Regions from separate parts of the Ruminococcus sp. RTP21359st1_H3_RTP21359_211015 genome, predicted to be linked through region 1. Evidence: predicted binding sites of a transcription regulator. Region 1 holds the regulator's gene; the other holds the start of a gene.
What was found. The regulator HrcA, encoded in region 1, represses chaperone genes, less so after heat shock. The targets are predictions, from matches to a motif close to TGTTAGCACTCNNNNNNNNNGAGTGCTAACA.
Positions count from the first base shown of each region.

Region 2: the regulator HrcA is predicted to act here: its motif matches at 8,014-8,044, upstream of htpG (molecular chaperone HtpG).

Region 1 covers NZ_JBDGDD010000001.1:59,874-69,308, reverse strand. Annotated here, with positions in the region: gene AB5Z01_RS00310 (hypothetical protein) at 1-221, opposite strand, end outside; gene AB5Z01_RS00305 (NlpC/P60 family protein) at 437-1,831, opposite strand; gene spoIIP (stage II sporulation protein P) at 2,004-3,167, opposite strand; gene sfsA (DNA/RNA nuclease SfsA) at 3,227-3,913, opposite strand; gene AB5Z01_RS00290 (hypothetical protein) at 4,136-4,960, shown strand; gene AB5Z01_RS00285 (hypothetical protein) at 4,990-5,727, shown strand; gene hrcA (heat-inducible transcriptional repressor HrcA) at 5,979-7,007, shown strand; gene grpE (nucleotide exchange factor GrpE) at 7,030-7,602, shown strand; gene dnaK (molecular chaperone DnaK) at 7,666-9,435, shown strand, end outside.
Region 2 covers NZ_JBDGDD010000012.1:60,263-69,697, reverse strand. Annotated here, with positions in the region: gene AB5Z01_RS06830 (RNA polymerase sigma factor) at 1-370, opposite strand, end outside; gene ptsP (phosphoenolpyruvate--protein phosphotransferase) at 591-2,225, opposite strand; gene AB5Z01_RS06820 (HPr family phosphocarrier protein) at 2,359-2,616, opposite strand; gene AB5Z01_RS06815 (PTS transporter subunit IIABC) at 2,636-4,789, opposite strand; gene AB5Z01_RS06810 (PRD domain-containing protein) at 4,898-5,734, opposite strand; gene htpG (molecular chaperone HtpG) at 6,069-7,958, opposite strand; gene AB5Z01_RS06800 (CPBP family intramembrane glutamic endopeptidase) at 8,211-9,236, shown strand; gene proS (proline--tRNA ligase) at 9,314-9,435, opposite strand, start outside.

The DNA of each region.
Region 1 (9,435 bases):
GCACAGATGTAGCTGTCCACATCAGGCTTTGCAAATCCACCAAGCGCTGAGCCTTTAAGCTTTCGCTGACCTGTTTCTCCGGGGATAACAAAGTTATCACCGTTCTTTTTCTTTTCGATAGCCGACTCCAGCATATAGATCTCGCTGGTTATGGTGTCGATATATTTTAATGTATCAAGCTTATCATAGCCGCCAAAAAAACACGTTTTCAGACTATCCATTTTTCTTCCCCCTGCCTTACTGCTGTTTTGTACAGCAATTGTTATCAAAGCCTACAATCTTTATTTGATTTAATTATATCACAAATACTTAGCTTTGTCAATAGGTTTGAAAATGAATGTTCACATTTAAGTAATTTTATATGAATTTTCGTGGCGTTTTCTGTTGAATCATTATAGATATAAAAAACGCAGCCCTTGCAGACTGCGTTTTTACGTTATATAAGTCTTTTGATTATAGTGATGTTGTTGTATCTTGAAAAATACTCAACATTTGAAATAACGATACCAGTGTCAGTGTTCTGGGCGTGTACCATTTTGCCGTCGCCGATATAGATAGCAACGTGGTAAATGCTCGAGATCGACGCTCCGCCAAAGAAGATAACGTCGCCCTTCTTCATGTTGTTATATGAAACTGTAGTGCCGTATAAAGCCTGCGAAGCCGCATAGTGCGGAAGATTTATTCCCACCTGTGCGAACGAGAGCATCACAAGACCCGAACAATCCGTTGCACCAAACTGTGAACCGCCCCATACATACGCTCCGCCCACCATGCTTTTGGCATATGAAACAACAGTGTCTATTTTAGAACTGCTTGAATAATCAGGCTTAGGTGCAGGCGCTGCTGTTGTTGTGGTAGTGGTCTTTTTGCTTGTTTCAGGCTTTGGCTTAGCTGTTTCCTGCGGAGTTGTGGTGGTCTGAACCGTAGTTTCGTCAGGCTTTTCCGTCTGAGCCGACTTTTTCGTGGTAGTGGTCTTTTCACCGCTGTTACCACTCTTTTTGGTGGTGGTAGTCTTTTTCTTGGTGGTGGTCGTAGTCGTGGTGGTATTCGCCTTTGAGGACACCTCCGCATACTTATTATCCACCTGCTGTGACTTATCTTCAAGGTCGCTCTTATCGTTCTTTATCTGCTCGATAAGCTTGCCCGACTCCTGCTCCATTTTCAAAAGCTCCGCCTGCTCGCCCGCCAAAGTTTTCTGCTCCTTGGCATATTCCTCAGCCTTTGCTTTGAGCTGTTTTATCTGCTCATCAAGCTCCGCCTTGGTCTTTTCAAGCTTTTTATACTGATCCAAAAGCTCGTTAAGCTCGTCATTATCGTGCTTTGCAACTCTCGTCACAAGCTCTATCCTCATAAGAATGTCATAAAAATCAGATGAATTTATCAGCACGTTCGTGTACGAATCTGCTCCTCCTGCAACATACATTGCACGAATACGCTCCATAAAATCGTCCTTGCCCTCGTTTATTGCAGTTTCCTGCAAGTCAAGGCTGTGCTGAGTGTCAAGCTGTTTGCCGTCAAGCTCTGCCATTTGATCTTCAAGCTCAGAGGAATATTTCTCTGAATTTGCTATCTTTTTCTGTATGGACTTATATTTTTTCTTTATAGCCTCAAGGTTGTCCTGCTCGTCGGCAAGCTTTTTGTCAGCGTCAGCTATCTGCTTGTCAAGCTCCTGCTGTTGCTTTTTCAGCTCTTCAAGCTGACTGCTGTATGTATCGTTATCCGCCAAAGCGATATCACTTACGCTTCCGTCAGAAAAACCAAAGGCGGCAAAAGCTATGCACAGAGCCATACAACCTGCGGCTATTCTTTTCATGGGGTAAATTTTTTTCATAATATCAGTTCTCCAAAATATAAGCGTATTATATATTTCTCACGCTGTAACGTTTATGTAGTCCCTTTTATTATAACGCAAAACCCCGTCCTTGTCAAGAAACCAACCGCTAAAAGCCGTATTTTCGGCATTTTAAGACAATTCGCCACACATATTTTGTGCGTTATTGCACCTATTCTCCTCCGAACATCTCACCCAAGGTCTTTCCTATAAGCTCGCCTGTATACTGAGCCTGAGTGATAGAATTGCCGTGGCTTCCCACCTCTATAAGAAGCGAGCCGGTGGTCAAGTCCTGATTATAGTGGCGATAGTCGAAAAGTACAGGCCGTGTAAGCCCCTGCCAATCGCTCTCCAAAGCCGACTGCAAAGCACAGGCAAAGTGAAAATTCTTCATATAGTCAGGCATACCCATAGTGCCGTCATCACAGCCTGATATTATCATAAGCTGAGCCGCTTCCCTGCCCTCTATCTCCGCCACAGGCGCGAGCCTTGTGCCGTCCTCACGCTCTATGCCGTCACGATGAACGTCAAGGCATACCTTTATAGAGGGGTACTCCTCCAATATCTGCTTTACCGCCATTCGGCTTGAATCGTAAGAGCCGTCATAGCTGGGATAATCATGCACAAGTGTATCGTGGATATACGCAACGCCTGCTTTGTCAAGCTGTTCGCATATCTTGTCCCCTACCGACAGCATATTCATTTCAGGGTCGGTGGTCTTGCAGGAAAAGGAGCTGTCATAGTGGTCTTTGTCTGTGGGCTCAAAGCTTTCCGTGGCGTGGGTATGATAAATAAGTATCTGCGGTTCAGAGGAATTTCCGTCTATTTGAAAATCATACGGCTTTGAGCTTTCCTCGTAAAGCTCATCATTTGAAAGCTCAGTGCAGTTTCTCACCTGACCGCCGCCGTCAAGGTCGAAATACTGCTCGCCGTCATATCTGCCATAGGTGTATTTTTCTATAACACCGTCATTCCCCTCCATGCTTGCAGGATATGGTATCTTGTCCGTCACGTCCTGAGCAGGCAAAGGACTTGGCACTTCTGCGCTTACAGAGGGCGTTTGCTTCTCCTGTGGCGCCATATCCATATCCCATATGCTGTGCTTTGACACCACCGCCGCTTCAAGTTTACTTGGATATGCGGTCTGCGCAGTTGTTTTGCTATCATCATCAGCGGAAAAATAAGGCTTGTATTCTCCCATAGCCACCCCTGCCGCCACAGCAGCCACCCTGCCGAACCTGCTTGCAGATCTTGCATAAAGCCATATCCCCGTGGGCATAACGAACGCCACAATTATAACTGCAACACAACGCAGGCAGACTTTCTTTATATCCAATGCTGTCACTCCCATATACATCTTAGTATTATAATGTATATGCAGGACGAGCCGTCATATTACCTGCCCAGCTTCACCTTAACAGGCTTGCCCACTGTCATAGAGTCATGGGTCACGTTGCAGTCATAGCATAGTATCTTCACGCCCTTTCGGGAAGCTTTCTCCAAAGCCTCTCCGAACTCAGGGTGAGTGTCATAATTTGGAGTGAAATATTTCACATCGCTCATCTGAACGAGTATCATTATATAAGACTCATACCCCTCATCAAGGCAGTGAGAAAGTTCCTCTATATGCTTCACCCCACGGAGGGTAGGAGCGTCAGGGAAAAGCACAACGCCGTCTTTCTCCAGCGTACAGCCCTTGACTTCCATGAAGATCTTCCTATCCTGCGACTCTAAGTAAAAGTCAAAGCGTGAATTGCCGTATTTCTTTTCGGGATAGACCGAGAAGCCCTCGCCAAAAGGCATTTTTTCTCTCAGCCACTCCCCTACCGCCTTATTCGGGGCTTGGCTGTCCATGTTTATGAGCCTGTCACCTTTTTCCACTGCAACAAGGTCAAAAGCGGTCTTTCTCGATTCGCTGTCTGAATGTTCAAGCCAAACAGTACACCCCTCCACCAAAAGCTCTTTGCATCTGCCCGTATTTTTCACATGGCAGACCTCGGCTTTGCCGTCTATCTCAACGTTGGCGATAAACCTATTCGGCCTTGATAGAAATTTGCCTTTATGTATATTATCGTATCTCATAATTCGCTCCTTTTATTCTTACTATTCACATTATACCACAAATATGTTTGATTATAAATACCTAAATCAAGCTTTCTTAGCTTTGCTGATTTGTGATTCGATACGAAAAGAGAAAAATATTTCACAAAATCTATTGACGTTATTTGTGAAATATGTTATAGTTTTGAGTATAGGTTATATAACAATAATAATTTATTAAAATTTTAGAAAGAGGTATTTATAATGAAAAAAATAACTGCACTTCTCGTTTCACTTATAATGTCATGCGCAGTAATGGCAGGCTGTTCTGACAGCAGTTCTTCAAGCTCATCAAAAGCAGACAGCACATCAAAGGCAGAAACAAGCGCAGCCGCTGACGAGTCAACTGCTTCAGAAGCAGGCACAGCCACAGATCTCGAGGATACTCTCACAGCGCAGTATACAAAGAAGATACAGGGCGAGAGCCTTGCTATCGACATGACAGTGGCAAGCGAATATGACAATTCATCAGCTGTTGTTGAGATAGCAGGCGGCAATATGCACATGAAAATGAACTTTATGGGCGTGGATATGGACATCTATAATATCGACGGAGTTATGTACACACTTGACAGCGAGTCAAAAACGTATTACACTGTTGATATGGAAGAATCTATCGACGACTTCAAGAGCGAGATAGGCTACGGAATTAACGACAGCTACAAGTTCATAAGCTCTGAAACAACTGACGACGGTCTTATCTGCGAAACTTTTGAAAGCACAGAAGATCCTGATATCGAGCTTGAATCAGGCGTAACTCTCGACACAAGCGATTCTGACGATTATTCTTTCACAACAACATTCAAGTATTACTTCAATGCTGACACAAAGGATATTGTTAAGATAGAAACTATCTCTGACGGCTCAACGACTACTGTTACAGTAAACTCATTCACAACTGAAAACGTTGAAGTCAAGCTCCCTGACGATTTTGACAGTTGGACAGAGCAGTCTTTCGATAAGGACACTGAAGATATCCCTTATGACGCTGAACTCGATGTTGAGTCAGGCGCTGAGTCAGCCGAGTGATTCTTGTCATTTTTCGGAGGCAAAATATTATGAACAAGAAAATGGTAACTATTATTGCAGCTTTGGCAATGTGTACAGCAATGGCAGGCTGCACTGGGAGCGATACTGCAAGCTCTTCAAAGGCTGAAACAACTACTACAACAACGGCTGCCGCAGAATCAGCTGCTCCTGCTGAAAGCACAGCAGACGAAAGTGCTGTCACAAATGTTGGCACAACAGATTATGACGTTGACGGCGATTTCAGAGCTTTCGAGCAGATGAAAGACAAGTATGAGGGCAACTATCTTGCTAACCTTACAGGTCAGATGTCAAACAACGGCACAAAGTATACTATCTGCATAAAGGACGGCAAGGCTTATCAGGCACTCACAGTTCAGGGCATGAAGTCATACACAGTTTGCCCTGGCGACGGAAAGCTTTACAACGTTTCAGAAGGCACGACCACCTACAGTATCGAGGACTTTGACGAAAACGAGTTGAAGGCAGCCGACATACTTTTCGGAGCGACACTCGATTTCGACCACGCATATATTGACACAACAACAAACGTTGTTCACGAGTATTATAACCTCGACAGCAGTGTTTCAGGCGGTGAGGGTCAGATAGTTTACGGCTTTGACGGCGCTACATATGACCTTAAGCAGGTAGTTCTGCTCCCAGAGGGTGCTGACGAATCAAGTGCAGTTTACTTCACTGTAGATTCCATGGGCGAAGCAGACGACAGCCTGCTTGCTGTTCCTGATCTTTCTGCTTATACAAAAGAATAATTTTATCTGATCTTTTTCCAACATCGGGCGGACAGACCACTGCGGTCTGCCCGTTTTTTTGCATTTTCAGCAAAGCGTTGTGCAATATGACGGAAAAGAAATTCAAATATTTTTAAAATTTGTGAGAAAAATAGTCTTAAACCCCTTGACAAAATCGTCAAAAGGGTATAAACTATACTTAGCACTCGAGAAGAAAGAGTGCTAACACTTAAATGCAATAAGTGCTAACAAGAAGAACGGGTGGTGAGCAAATGGACGACCGCAAGCTGAAAATACTTTCAGCGGTAGTCAATGAATATATCGTAACAGGCGAGCCTGTAGGCTCAAAGGCGATAATGGCTCACGTCAAAGCGTCCTCAGCGACCATAAGAAATGAAATGGCAGAGCTTGAGAAGCAAGGCTATCTCGAACAGCCACACACCTCCGCAGGCAGAATACCAACATATAAGGGCTACAGGCTTTATGTTGACCAGCTCATGGAGCAAAACCAGCTTACAGCAAATGAAAAGAAGATGCTGGATTCAATGATACCGCAGGAATATGTCACAGAGGAAGACCTTGTGAACAAGGCTTCAATGGCATTGGCGGATCTTACGAAATGTGCGGCGGTGGTCGCAAACGCAACGCCAAAGTTCTCGCTTATCTCAAAGGTAGAGGTAATACCTACAGGAAAGAGAATGTACGTTATTTTGATGATAACGTCCAACGGCTCTATTAAGAATAAGGTTTGCCGATTGGAGTTCGACCTCAGTCAGGATCAGCTTGAGTTTTTTGATAACTTCGTAAAGGAAAATCTCAACGGTGTGCCTATCGACAGTCTTTCGGACGCTTATCTTGAAAAGCTCACAGAAGCAATGGGAACGTACATGATGACCCTTTCACCGCTTGTTTCCGAGATCATGAAGATGACAAAGGAAATGAGCAGCGTGTCTATCAAAGGTCAGAGTAATCTTCTCACCTGCAAGGACTTCAACCAGAATGAGATAATAAGCTTTCTCGATAATCAGAAGGAGCTTAAAGGATTTATTGACGAAACGTTCTCAGGGCTTCACGTTATGTTCTCCCCTGAGCGTGACGGGTTTGTTATCCACAACTCCTCTATTATAACAGCTCCGTTCTCAAAGGACGGCAAAACAGCAGGTGCGCTGGGGCTTATAGGTCCTATGAGACTCGACTATGCGAAGTTTATCCCATATCTCGAGTATTTCACAGGAAAGATATCGGAAATGATATCCGAAAAGCCACAAGAGCAAAACAAAGAAGATGACGAAAACGAATAAAAAGAAAGGCAGGCGGCGTAAATTGAGTAAGGAAACTGAAAAGGACACCGAGCTTGAAAAAGAGGAAAACACCTCTGCTGAAAGCGAAGAAGTAAAAGAAGCGGCGGATACCGCAGAAAATGCCACTGAGGATACAGAGAAAAAGGCGGAGGAGAGCGAAACAGAAAAGCTGAAAAAAGAGCTTGCCGAAGCAAATGACAAGTATCTCAGACTTATGGCTGAATATGATAACTTCAGAAAAAGAAGCGCAAAGGAAAGACTGGAGCTTACAGACACAGCAAAGGGAAATGTGATAAACGGCTTCCTGCCGGTGTTTGACAACTTTGAAAGAGCGTTAGGCACAGAAACTCAGGACGCAGTTTATAAACAGGGTGTTGAAATGATCTTCAATCAGTTCAGCGACGCTCTGAAAAAGCTCAACGTTGAGGTCATGGAGCTTGCGGGCAAGGAATTTGACCCAAACGTTGCAACAGCGGTAAGCACAGTTGACGACCCTGACCTGGGTGAAAATATTGTGGCGCAGGTGCTTCAAAACGGCTACACCATAGGCGGCAAGGTAATAAGACACGCTATGGTAATAGTAGCAAACCCATAAACAAAGACATCGGGACTTAAGGTCTTGATATAAATTAAGTAAATTTTGAAAGGACTTGATCTTATGAGCAAAATCATCGGTATAGATTTAGGTACAACAAACTCTTGTGTAGCAGTTATGGAGGGCGGCGAAGCCGTTGTTATCCCTAACAGCGAGGGTGCAAGAACAACTCCGTCGGTAGTTGGCGTTTCAAAGAACGGCGACAGACTTATCGGTCAGGTAGCAAAAAGACAGGCTGTTACAAACTATGACAACACTGTAATTTCTATCAAGAGACATATGGGCTCTGACTACAAGGCTCACATGGGCGGCAAGGATTACACTCCACAGGAAATTTCAGCTATGATACTCCAGAAGCTGAAAGCTGACGCTGAGGCTTATCTGGGCGAAAAGGTAACAGAGGCTGTTATCACAGTTCCTGCATACTTCACAGACGCACAAAGACAGGCTACTAAGGACGCAGGTCAGATCGCAGGTCTGACAGTAAAGAGAATCATCAATGAGCCAACAGCCGCTGCACTTTCTTACGGTATCGATAAGGAAGAGGATCAGAAGGTCATGGTTTACGACCTGGGCGGCGGTACATTCGATGTATCTATCATCGAAATGGGCGACGGTGTTACAGAAGTTCTTGCCACAGCAGGTAACAACCACCTGGGCGGCGACGACTTCGACCAGAGAATTATCGACTGGATGATCGCAGAGTTCAAGAAGACTGAGGGCGTTGACCTCTCAGGTGATAAAATGGCAATGCAGAGACTCAAGGAAGCTGCTGAGAAGGCTAAGATAGAGCTTTCTTCTACTGCTTCATCAACTATCTCTCTCCCATTCATCACAGCAGACGCTACAGGTCCAAAGCATCTTGAAATGACACTTACACAGGCTAAGTTCAACGAAATGACAGCAGACCTTGTTGAGTCAACAATGGGACCAGTTCGTCAGGCACTTTCAGACTCAGGTCTGTCAGCTAACGAGCTTCAGAAAGTCCTTATGGTCGGCGGTTCTTCAAGAATACCAGCCGTTCAGGAAGCTGTTAAGAAATTCCTTGGCAAAGAGCCATTCAAGGGCATCAACCCAGATGAGTGCGTAGCACTTGGCGCTGCATATCAGGGCGGCGTTCTCGCAGGCGACGTTAAGGACGGTCTGCTCCTCCTCGATGTAACTCCACTGTCACTTGGTCTTGAAACAATGGGCGGTATCTGCACAAAGATCATCGAGAGAAACACAACTATACCTACAAAGAAGTCACAGATATTCTCAACTGCCGCTGATAATCAGTCAGCCGTTGATATCAACGTACTTCAGGGTGAGCGTGAGTTCGCAAAGGACAACAAACAGCTCGGTATGTTCAGACTTGACGGAATCGCTCCAGCTCCAAGAGGCGTTCCACAGATCGAGGTAACATTCGATATCGACGCTAACGGTATCGTACACGTTTCCGCTAAGGATCTTGGCACAGGCAAGGAGCAGAACATCACGATCACTTCTTCAACAAATATGTCTAAGGACGATATAGATAAGGCTGTCAAGGAAGCTGAGGCATATGCAGCAGAGGACGCTAAGAAGAAAGAGGACGTTGACGCTAGAAACGCTGCTGACCAGCTTTGCTTCCAGGCTGAAAAGTCACTGGGCGAGTTCGGCGACAAGGTAGACGCTGCTGACAAGTCAGCTTGTCAGGCTAAGATAGACGCTCTTAAGGAAGCCCTCAAGGGTACTGATATCGAGGCTATCAAGGCTAAGCACAAGGAGCTTGAGGAAACATTCCAGGGCGTTGCAACTAAGGTATATCAGCAGGCTGCACAGGCACAGCAGGCAGCAGGCGGTGCCGCAGGC
Region 2 (9,435 bases), on a different contig from region 1:
TGAGCTTTCCGATCACATCGTCGTCTACCCGCATACTGTCCTGCTGTTCTTTGTGCCCTGCTTCATCATCGTCAAGGGTCGGCGTTTCGTGCCGCCTTTTTCTGATAAAGTCAAGAGCGAGATTTTTCGCCATTACAGTCAGATATCGCTTATGCCCCGTTCCCTTTCGGTACTGACCTGCGGTGTCCCATAGCTTTAGGAAAAAATCTGATGTGAGGTCCTCAGCGTCCTGAGGACTTTTCACAATGTCAAGCATGATGTTATATATCACCTTGCCGTAGCATTGATAGATCTCCCTAAGCCCGTTTTTGTCATTTTTCAGGATCAGCTCCACCCTGAAATCGAACTCAGTGTCGGTCAAGTCTTTCACACCCCTCGATAACTTATATACGATTCTGCACGGGAGATTTTATGGCAAAATAGTATACAAATTTTACTTTTATTTTTTGTGCATTGATAACAAACTTATGTACAAACACGATTGTGCCGATAAGATATTTTAGCACATTAAAGCATATCTGTCAAATAAAAGAACACACCCCCGTCCATATGAACGAGGATGCGTTCTTTGCGTGAAGATCTATGAGAAATTATTTGGAGAGGTCAATATTTCTTACAGCGTCCCTTACCTTAAGAACAAAGGTCGGAGAAACTGAAAGCTCGTCAATGCCCATTCTCAGGAAGGTTTCTGTGAGAGTAGTGTCAGCCGCAAGCTCACCGCATATACCTATCCATGCGCCGTTCTTGTGGGCATTCTCTGCAGACATTTCAATAAGTCTAAGTATAGCCTCATGGTGAGTGTCGCAGAACTGCTCTATATCAGGGTTCTGTCTGTCGCAAGCAAGGGTATACTGAGTGAGGTCATTAGTGCCAACGCTGAAAAAGTCCACAAGCTTTGCAAGCTTATCGCTTATGATAGCCGCAGCAGGGGTCTCTATCATGATGCCAAGCTCAACGCTGTCAGAAACTGTTATACCCTGTTCTTTAAGCTCAGCCTTGACTTCACCACACATAGCAAGGGCTTTTTCTACCTCTGAAACGCTTGTTATCATAGGGAACATTATGCCCAGATTGCCGTATACGGAAGCTCTGAAAAGCGCTCTGAGCTGAGTTTTGAATATCTCAGGTCTTGTAAGACAAATTCTTATTGCTCTGTATCCCAAAGCTGGGTTTTCCTCTTTTTTCAGACCGAAATAATCCACCTGCTTGTCAGCACCGATATCGAGCGTTCTTATGATGACCTTTTTCCCTGCCATGCTCTCAAGAACACGCTTATAAGCATGAAACTGCTGTTCCTCTGTAGGGAAATCTGAGTTTTCAAGATAGAGAAACTCGCTTCTGAAAAGACCTATTCCTCCTGCGTCATTGAGAAGCACAGCACCGATGTTGTCAACGCTTCCGATATTTGCATAAATGTTTATCTTTTTACCGTCCTTTGTGACATTCTCCTTGCCTTTGAGGGTCTGCAAAAGACGCTTTTTCTCCTCGTCTGCTTTCTGCTTTGCGGTAAGTTCAGCGGTGGTCTTTTCATCAGGGTCAACGAATATCTCCCCTGTGAAACCGTCAACGATAGCAAAGTCGCCGTCCTTTATTTCTGACAGGAATTTGCTTCCTACACCTATTACCGCAGGTATGTTCATATTTCTTGCAAGGATAGCTGTATGTGAATTTGATGAGCCATGTGCAGTAACAAAGGCAAGCACCTTGTCTTTATCAAGAGATATAGTTTCGCTTGGTGCAAGATCATCGGCACAAACTATCATCTTGTCGTCACCTGCTGAGCCGTCGCTGACATTGCCCGTGAGGTTTGCGATGATCCTGTTGGAAATATCCTTTACATCTGCGGCTCTTGCCTGCATATAAGGATCGTCCATAGAAGCAAACATCTCCGCAAAGTTGTCTGCCGTCACTGCCACTGCATATTCTGCGTTGACCTTCTGGCTGTCGATGATATTCTCTATAGACTCGTTATAATCATCATCTTCAAGCATCATCATGTGTATCTCAAAGATCTGAGCGTTTGTTTCGCCAACCTCTCTGAGTGCCTTGTCATAAATGCTCTGGAGCTGTTCTGTGGCTGCCTGCTTAGCTTTGGCAACTCGCTTCTTTTCTCCCTTGCTGTCTTCTGTGTGAATACGTTTTATAGCGGTATCCTGCTTTTTGAATACTGAGATCTTACCCATTGCTACCGCACCGTAAACGCCTTTTCCTGTATACTTAGTCATAAATATCCGCCTCTTTTCTCATAGATCTTATTATTTTTCACGCTGTTTCCAGCCGATGGGACGCCCCTGCGAACACGCCGCAGAAACGTCCCGCCGGCTGGACGGCTTTTACCGCCCAGCTGACAGATAATAATTAAAGTGTTTTCTCAAAAAATGCCTTGAGTGCTTCGGAAGCCTTGTCCTCGTCTGCACCCTCGCAGGTAACAGTAACAGTATCGCCCTGCTTAACGCCAAGACCCATAAGAGCCATAAGCTTTGTGATGTTCACGCTCTTTCCGCCCTTTTCGATAGTGCAAACGCTCTCGAACTCCTTTGCTTTCTTTGCAAGAAGTCCTGCTGGTCTTGCGTGGATACCAACTTCGTCTGTGATAGTGTAGCTAAATGTTTTCATGATGAATACCTCCAAATAATTATTTTATCTTCAAGATCATATCTCCTGCCGAAACGCTGTTTTGTGCAACAGGTTCAACAGACGCATAATCGTCCGTGTTGCCTATTATTAAAGGCGTTGTCACCTTATAGCCTGCGGCTTTTATCTTATCCATATCAAAGCTTATGAGCAGGTCGCCTTTTTTAACTTCCTGACCGTCGCTGACATGGGCTTCAAAATACTGTCCGCCAAGCTTTACAGTGTCGATACCGATATGGAGAAGTATCTCCACTCCATCGTCCGATACCATATTTACGGCATGCTTTGTGTCAAAAACGCTGTCTATCTTTCCGTCGCATGGGGCGTAAAGCTTGCCCTCTGACGGCTCAACGGCTGCGCCCTCGCCCAGTATCTTTTGTGAGAACACCTCGTCCTCAACGTCCTCAAGCTTAACAGCAGTGCCGTTCATGTGGGAGTAAAGCGTTATTGTCTTGCCGTTAGTTTCTGTGTTTTCTGCACCCTCGGTCTGCGGTTTTTCTTCTATTTTATCAGAAGCTTTCTCAGTGCCGATAATGCTGTCAGGGTCGTCGCTGTATGGTGAATCAATAAAATCCTCAAGATCTGATTTTATAACTGAGACCTTTGGTCCGTAAATGACCTGAACGCCGTTGCCCTTGTGGATAACGCCCGAAGCACCGCTGGCTTTGAGCATATCGTCCATGACCTTTGAGGCGTCATTTACTGTAACTCTAAGTCTTGTTGCACAGCAGTCAACGTCGGAAAGGTTATCTTTACCCCCAAGACCTTTGAGTATCATTGCGCTTACAACGTCTGAAGCCCTCTTGTCTGTGCTCTTTACCTTTGCCGCCTTAGCCTCGTTCACGTCGCTTCTGCGATAAAGCTTAGGCTCAACGTCATCAGGCTCTCTGCCAGGTGTTTTAAGATTCATCTTTGTTATCATAAAGTAGAACACAAAGTAGTAAACAACTGCATAGATAAGTCCAACAACAACTATCCATATCCAGTGGGTCTTTGCGTTGCCCTGCAAAATTCCGAAAAGGGTCATGTCTATAAGACCGCCTGAGAATGTCATTCCAACGCCAACGTTAAGAATGTGCATGAGCATATAGGAAAGTCCTGCCAATACACAATGAACAGCGTACATAAGAGGAGCAACAAACAGAAATGTGAACTCCAAAGGCTCTGTTATACCTGTTATCATTGAAGTAAGAGCCGCTGACAGAAGCAAGCTTCCTACTACCTTTTTCTTTTCAGGACGGGCAGTTTTGTACATTGCAAATGCTGCAGCAGGAAGACCAAATATCATGAACGGGAATTTTCCTGCCATAAATCTTGTTGCCGATACTGAGAAAACTTCTGTTGACTTTGAAGCAAGCTCTGCAAAGAAGATGTTCTGTGCGCCTGCTACCATGTTGCCGTCTATCATCATCGAGCCGCCAAGCTCTGTCTGCCAGAAAGGCATATAGAAAACGTGATGAAGTCCGAATGGGATAAGAGCACGTTCAAGTATTCCGTATATCCATGTGCCTGCATAGCCTGAGTTGAGAACGAGCACGCCAAGCTTTGAGATACCAAGCTGTACGATAGGCCACAGATAGAACATTATGATACCAACGATAAGGTATGTGACAGTTGAAACGATAGGAACAAATCTTGTTCCGCCGAAGAATGAGAGCACCTGCGGAAGTTCTGTTTTATAGAACTTGTTGTGCAGTGCCGCAACGCCAAGTCCTACAAGGATACCGCCGAAAACGCCCATTTGCAGCGTGGTGATACCAAGCACTGACGTTGTGGAGTTTTCTGCCATTGCCTCAACGCCGCCCTTTGCGGTGATAAGTGCGCTGATTGTGGTGTTCATTACGATATAGGCGATAGCACCCGAAAGGGCTGCGACTTCTTTTTCCTTCTTTGCCATTCCGATAGCAACGCCCATTGCAAACAGAAGCGCAAGGTTATCGAAAACGGCGCTTCCCGTTTTGCTCATTATGTCGAGTATAGTGTAAAGCACACCGCCCTCATAGATGAATTTGCCAAGATGATAGGTTTCGATAGTTGTGGCGTTGGTGAAAGAGCTGCCTATTCCAAGAAGCAGACCCGCCACCGGCAGCAATGCGATAGGGAGCATGAAAGAGCGTCCCACACGCTGCAATACGCCGAAAATTTTATCCTTCATAATAATAATATCCTCCAAAAAAATTATATCTCAGTCGAATTATCATTATGGTACCGTTAATGATAATACCGCAGCGAATACATTATATATAAGCTGTGGCAACAATGCCTATCCGCTTATTTTTTTCAGATGAATAGTAAGAGTTATCATTTCATCTTCCGATATAGTTTTAGCATAATTCTTCAAAATATGATCCTGCATATGCTTTGCGCATTTATACTGCTTTTTGAATTTCTTTTTTATGATATCAGCGAACTCCTCGTCCCTGCTGAGAACATTAGGAAGCTCCTGAGATTTGAAGAGTCTTTTCGCAAGATATTTTAAATGCACAAGGAATCTTTCATATGCCACTGACGTTTTATTTATCTTTCCTGACAGACAAGCGTCCGCTATCTCAGCACAACTGTTCACCATTTTAGTGATATCCTGTATCTGTTCCATTTTTGTGCCCAGCCTTGCGTTTATTATGTGCATTGCGATAAAGCCCGCTTCATCACCCCTCAGCTCAACGCCCAAACGCTGATATATCTCCGCCACGCAATATCTTCCAAGAGCAAGCTCCTTCGGGAAGCAGTCGCTTATGGCGTCCATAAGCGGGTTTTCAAATTCAAGTCCCTGCTTTTTTCTTTCAATGGCAAATGAGATGTGGTCTGAAAGTGTTATTATAAGCGACTCGTTTAGCTGTCCGTCGATATGTGAAGAAATATAGTCCACAAGATCTGCCGTAAGCTTTATATGCTCATATGGTATCTCGGTCAGACACTCGATAAGCCTTTTTCTAAGCTCTGAGTCTGTAACAAGATACATTTTCTGTATTTTATCCTTGTCAGGCTCGTCGCCGTATTTTTTTCCAAAGCCTATTCCCTTGCCTGAGATTATCTGCTCTTTTCCTTTATCGTCTATGACGCTTACGGTGTTATTATTTATCACCTTGATTATTTTCATTAAAAATCCCCCTATAAAATCAAAAAAACCAACCTTAATACGAACTCACACAATATGTCCGTACAAAGTTGGTCATGCCCAGTCTATAAATGAAAGGTAACACTCCAATAAAAGATGTTATGTATCAATTTCACTATAATTATATTAACATACCTACATTTATTTGTCAACAGCATACATAAAATTTGTTTTCTGAATCTGTTTTTTTAACAAATAAACTTATTTTGTTTTGTATAAAACCTACAATTATCAGCCTGAAAAGCACAAAAAAGCCGTGGAAACACTGCTGTTCCCACGGCTTTCGGTATGTTAAGAGAGTATCTATATAGCTTTATTACTTTGTCATAAGCTCGCAAACAAGGTTTGCAAACTCAACAGGGTTGTCGATAGACATTCCCTCGATAAGCAAAGCCTGATCGTAAAGAAGCTTTGCATAGTCTTTCAGCTTGTCCTTATCGTTAGCATAGAGGTCTTTCAGCTTCTCAAAGATAGGGTGATTTGGATTTATCTCCAGTGCCTTTTCAGCCTTTACCTTATTGCCGTCATTCTGAGGCATAGCGTTGAGGACCTTCTCCATTTCGATAGTTATGCTGCCGTCTGATGAAAGACAAACAGGGTGAGTTTTAAGCTTCTTTGAAAGACGGACAGTCTTTACCTTGTCGGCGATAGCTTCCTGCATGAAAGTGAACATATCCTTGTTCTCTTCGTCAAGCTTTTTAGCCTCTTCCTTTTCTTCCTCTGTGTCAAGGTCGAGATCAGCATCGCTTATGGACTTGAAAGGCTTGCCGTCATAGTTTATCATCACCTTGATAGCGAACTCGTCAACGTCCTGTGTAAAGTAAAGAACTTCATAACCCTTATCCTTGATCTTTTCAAGCTGAGGGAGCATTTCGATCCTTTCCTTTGTTTCGCCGCAGGCATAATAGATCTCTTTCTGATCTTCTTTCATTCTTGAAACATACTCTTTGAGTGTAACGTTCTTGCCGTCAAATGAGGACGGGAACATAAGGAGATCTTTCAGAGTTTCGTTTGCAGCGCCGTATGACTGATAAATGCCAAACTTAAACTGAAGCCCGAATACGCTGTAGAACTTCTCATACTTCTCACGGTCGTTTTTCAGAAGCTTTGCAAGCTCGTTTTTTATGGACTTTTCAAGGTTCTTTGCGATTATCTTGAGCTGTCTGTCCTGCTGTAAAAGCTCACGGGAGATGTTCAGTGAGAGATCCTCAGAGTCAACAACGCCCTTTACAAAGCTGAACCAGTCAGGAAGCAGGTCTGCACACTTTTCCATTATCATTACACCGCTTGAATAAAGCTGGAGTCCCTTTTCATAGTCCTTTGAGTAATAGTCAAAAGGCGCACGGGCAGGTATATAAAGCAGTGCGTCATATGTTGCAACGCCCTCGTTCTTTGAATGGATATGTGCAACAGGTGGCTCATAGTCGCCGAACTTCTCCATATAGAAGTTGTTGTAATCCTCGTCCTTTAGCTCGCTCTTGTTCTTCTTCCAGATAGGGGTCATGCTGTTAAGAGTTTCGATAGCCTTGTGTACCTCAGGCTCTTTACCCTCCTCATTATAATGAGTATGCTCGACTTCCATTCTGATAGGGAATCTGATGTAGTCAGAATATTTCTTTACAAGCGACTGTATCTGATACTGATCAAGATATGTTGAATACTTCTCGTCATCAGTATCGTCCTTGAGTTTAAGTGTGATAGTTGTGCCGACGCCGTCAGGCTTGTCACACTCTTCTATTGTGTAGCCCTCAACACCGTCAGATGTCCACTTATAAGCCTGATCGCTGCCAAAAGCCTTTGTTACAACGGTAACTTCCTTTGCTACCATAAAAGTAGAATAGAAGCCTACACCGAACTGACCGATGATATCAACATCGTCCCCAAGGTCATTGTCTTTCTTGAAAGCGAACGAGCCTGAGTTTGCGATAGTACCAAGGTTGTTTTCAAGATCTTCCTCGGTCATACCGATGCCGTTATCAGAAACTGTAAGCGTTCTGTTTTCCTTGTCGATAGCGATATTGATAGCGAAGTCGCTCTTTTTCATTCCCACAGAAGTGTCTGTCAAGGACTTGAAATACAGCTTATCAATAGCGTCGCTTGCATTTGAGATTATCTCTCTGAGAAAAATCTCCTTATGAGTGTAGATCGAATTGATCATCATATCAAGCAGTCTTTTGGATTCTGCCTTAAATTCTTTTGTCTGCATAAAATCTCGACCTTTCCTTAATAATATTTTACTTTCTTTGAATACTGTTCCATATAATTAGCACTCTATCTATTTGAGTGCTAATTATATTATACAACAAGGTTGATAAAATGCAATAGTTATCACAAAATTTCTCTTATTTATTTACAAATCCATAACATTTCATCACATACCTGACAAAATACCATTTGCAAAAGCACCATGTTGTGTGTTATAATATATAGATAAGACCGAACAAGGGAGGAATAATATTTGACTACCAAAAAGTCTGTTTCTCTGCTGACCCCTGAAAAACAGCAGGAAAAGAAACTTCTTACTATAGATTGCGTGAAAATTTCACTTCTGCTCATTTTATACAACATGCTAAACAGGATATTCGCAGTGTTATTCTTTTACGTTGCATACACTTATCACTCAGGAAAATTCACTCTTAGCTACTCGGCAGTTCTCAGCTATCTGAAAAAGCAGACCGCTTTTATAAGCTCAACTACTTTTTCCATGACGGCAAATTTGTTTATTACTCTTATGAGCGTGCTTGTTTTTGGGATAGTTTTTGCTATACTTTTCCGAAAACGAGAATCAAGCTTCATAAAGCCGAAAAAAGGCACGGCAGTAAAAGGGTTAAAATGGTTTTCAGCCTGCTTTGTGATAAACATTCTGCTGTCACAGCTCATATCTATCCTCACGGGTATACTTGGTCAAAACGGAGTGACAGTTCCCACAAGCGATTTTTCCATTCATCAGCCCTCTGCCATTGCAGTAATAGTGCAGTTCTCATACGTTGTGATAATAGCCCCTATCGTGGAGGAATTTATCTACCGTGGAGCGATCCTCACGGCTCTAAGCCCATACGGAAGGGGTGCGGCGGTGCTTTTCTCGGCACTTGCATTCGGACTTATGCATGGAAATATCCCTCAGGCGGCTTCGGCATTCGGCACAGGACTTGTTTACGCTATTATCGCCGCAAAGTGCGGCTCGATACTGCCAACAGTTATAATACACTGTCTAAACAATCTGCTTGCAAACTTCTCGTCCATATCTGATGCGATAGGGCTTGAACACTATGAAACCTTCATGAGCGTTGCTGAGATAGTCATAGGTCTGGCGGGCTTTATGGTGCTTTTCACAAGCCTTAAAAAGCTTATCATTGATGACAGCAAAAACGTGCTTACACCGAAAGAATGTCGCAGATACGTCTTTACAAACCCTGCCACTATAGTATATATGCTCTGCCTTATCATACCGATAATAAAGAGTCTTGTCCAAGCAAACAGCTAAAAATCACAAACCAAAAAACGGGTGACTGCCAATAACAAATTGACAGCCACCCGATATTTTTTCATCCAAAAAACCTATTAATAAGCCTTGCCCCAAAGCACCATATGCTTCGCAGGTTTTCCACAGCACACGCAGGTATCTGCTATCTCTTCCTGCTCGAACGGGATACATCTTGAACCTACTCCTGTGAGTTCCTTTA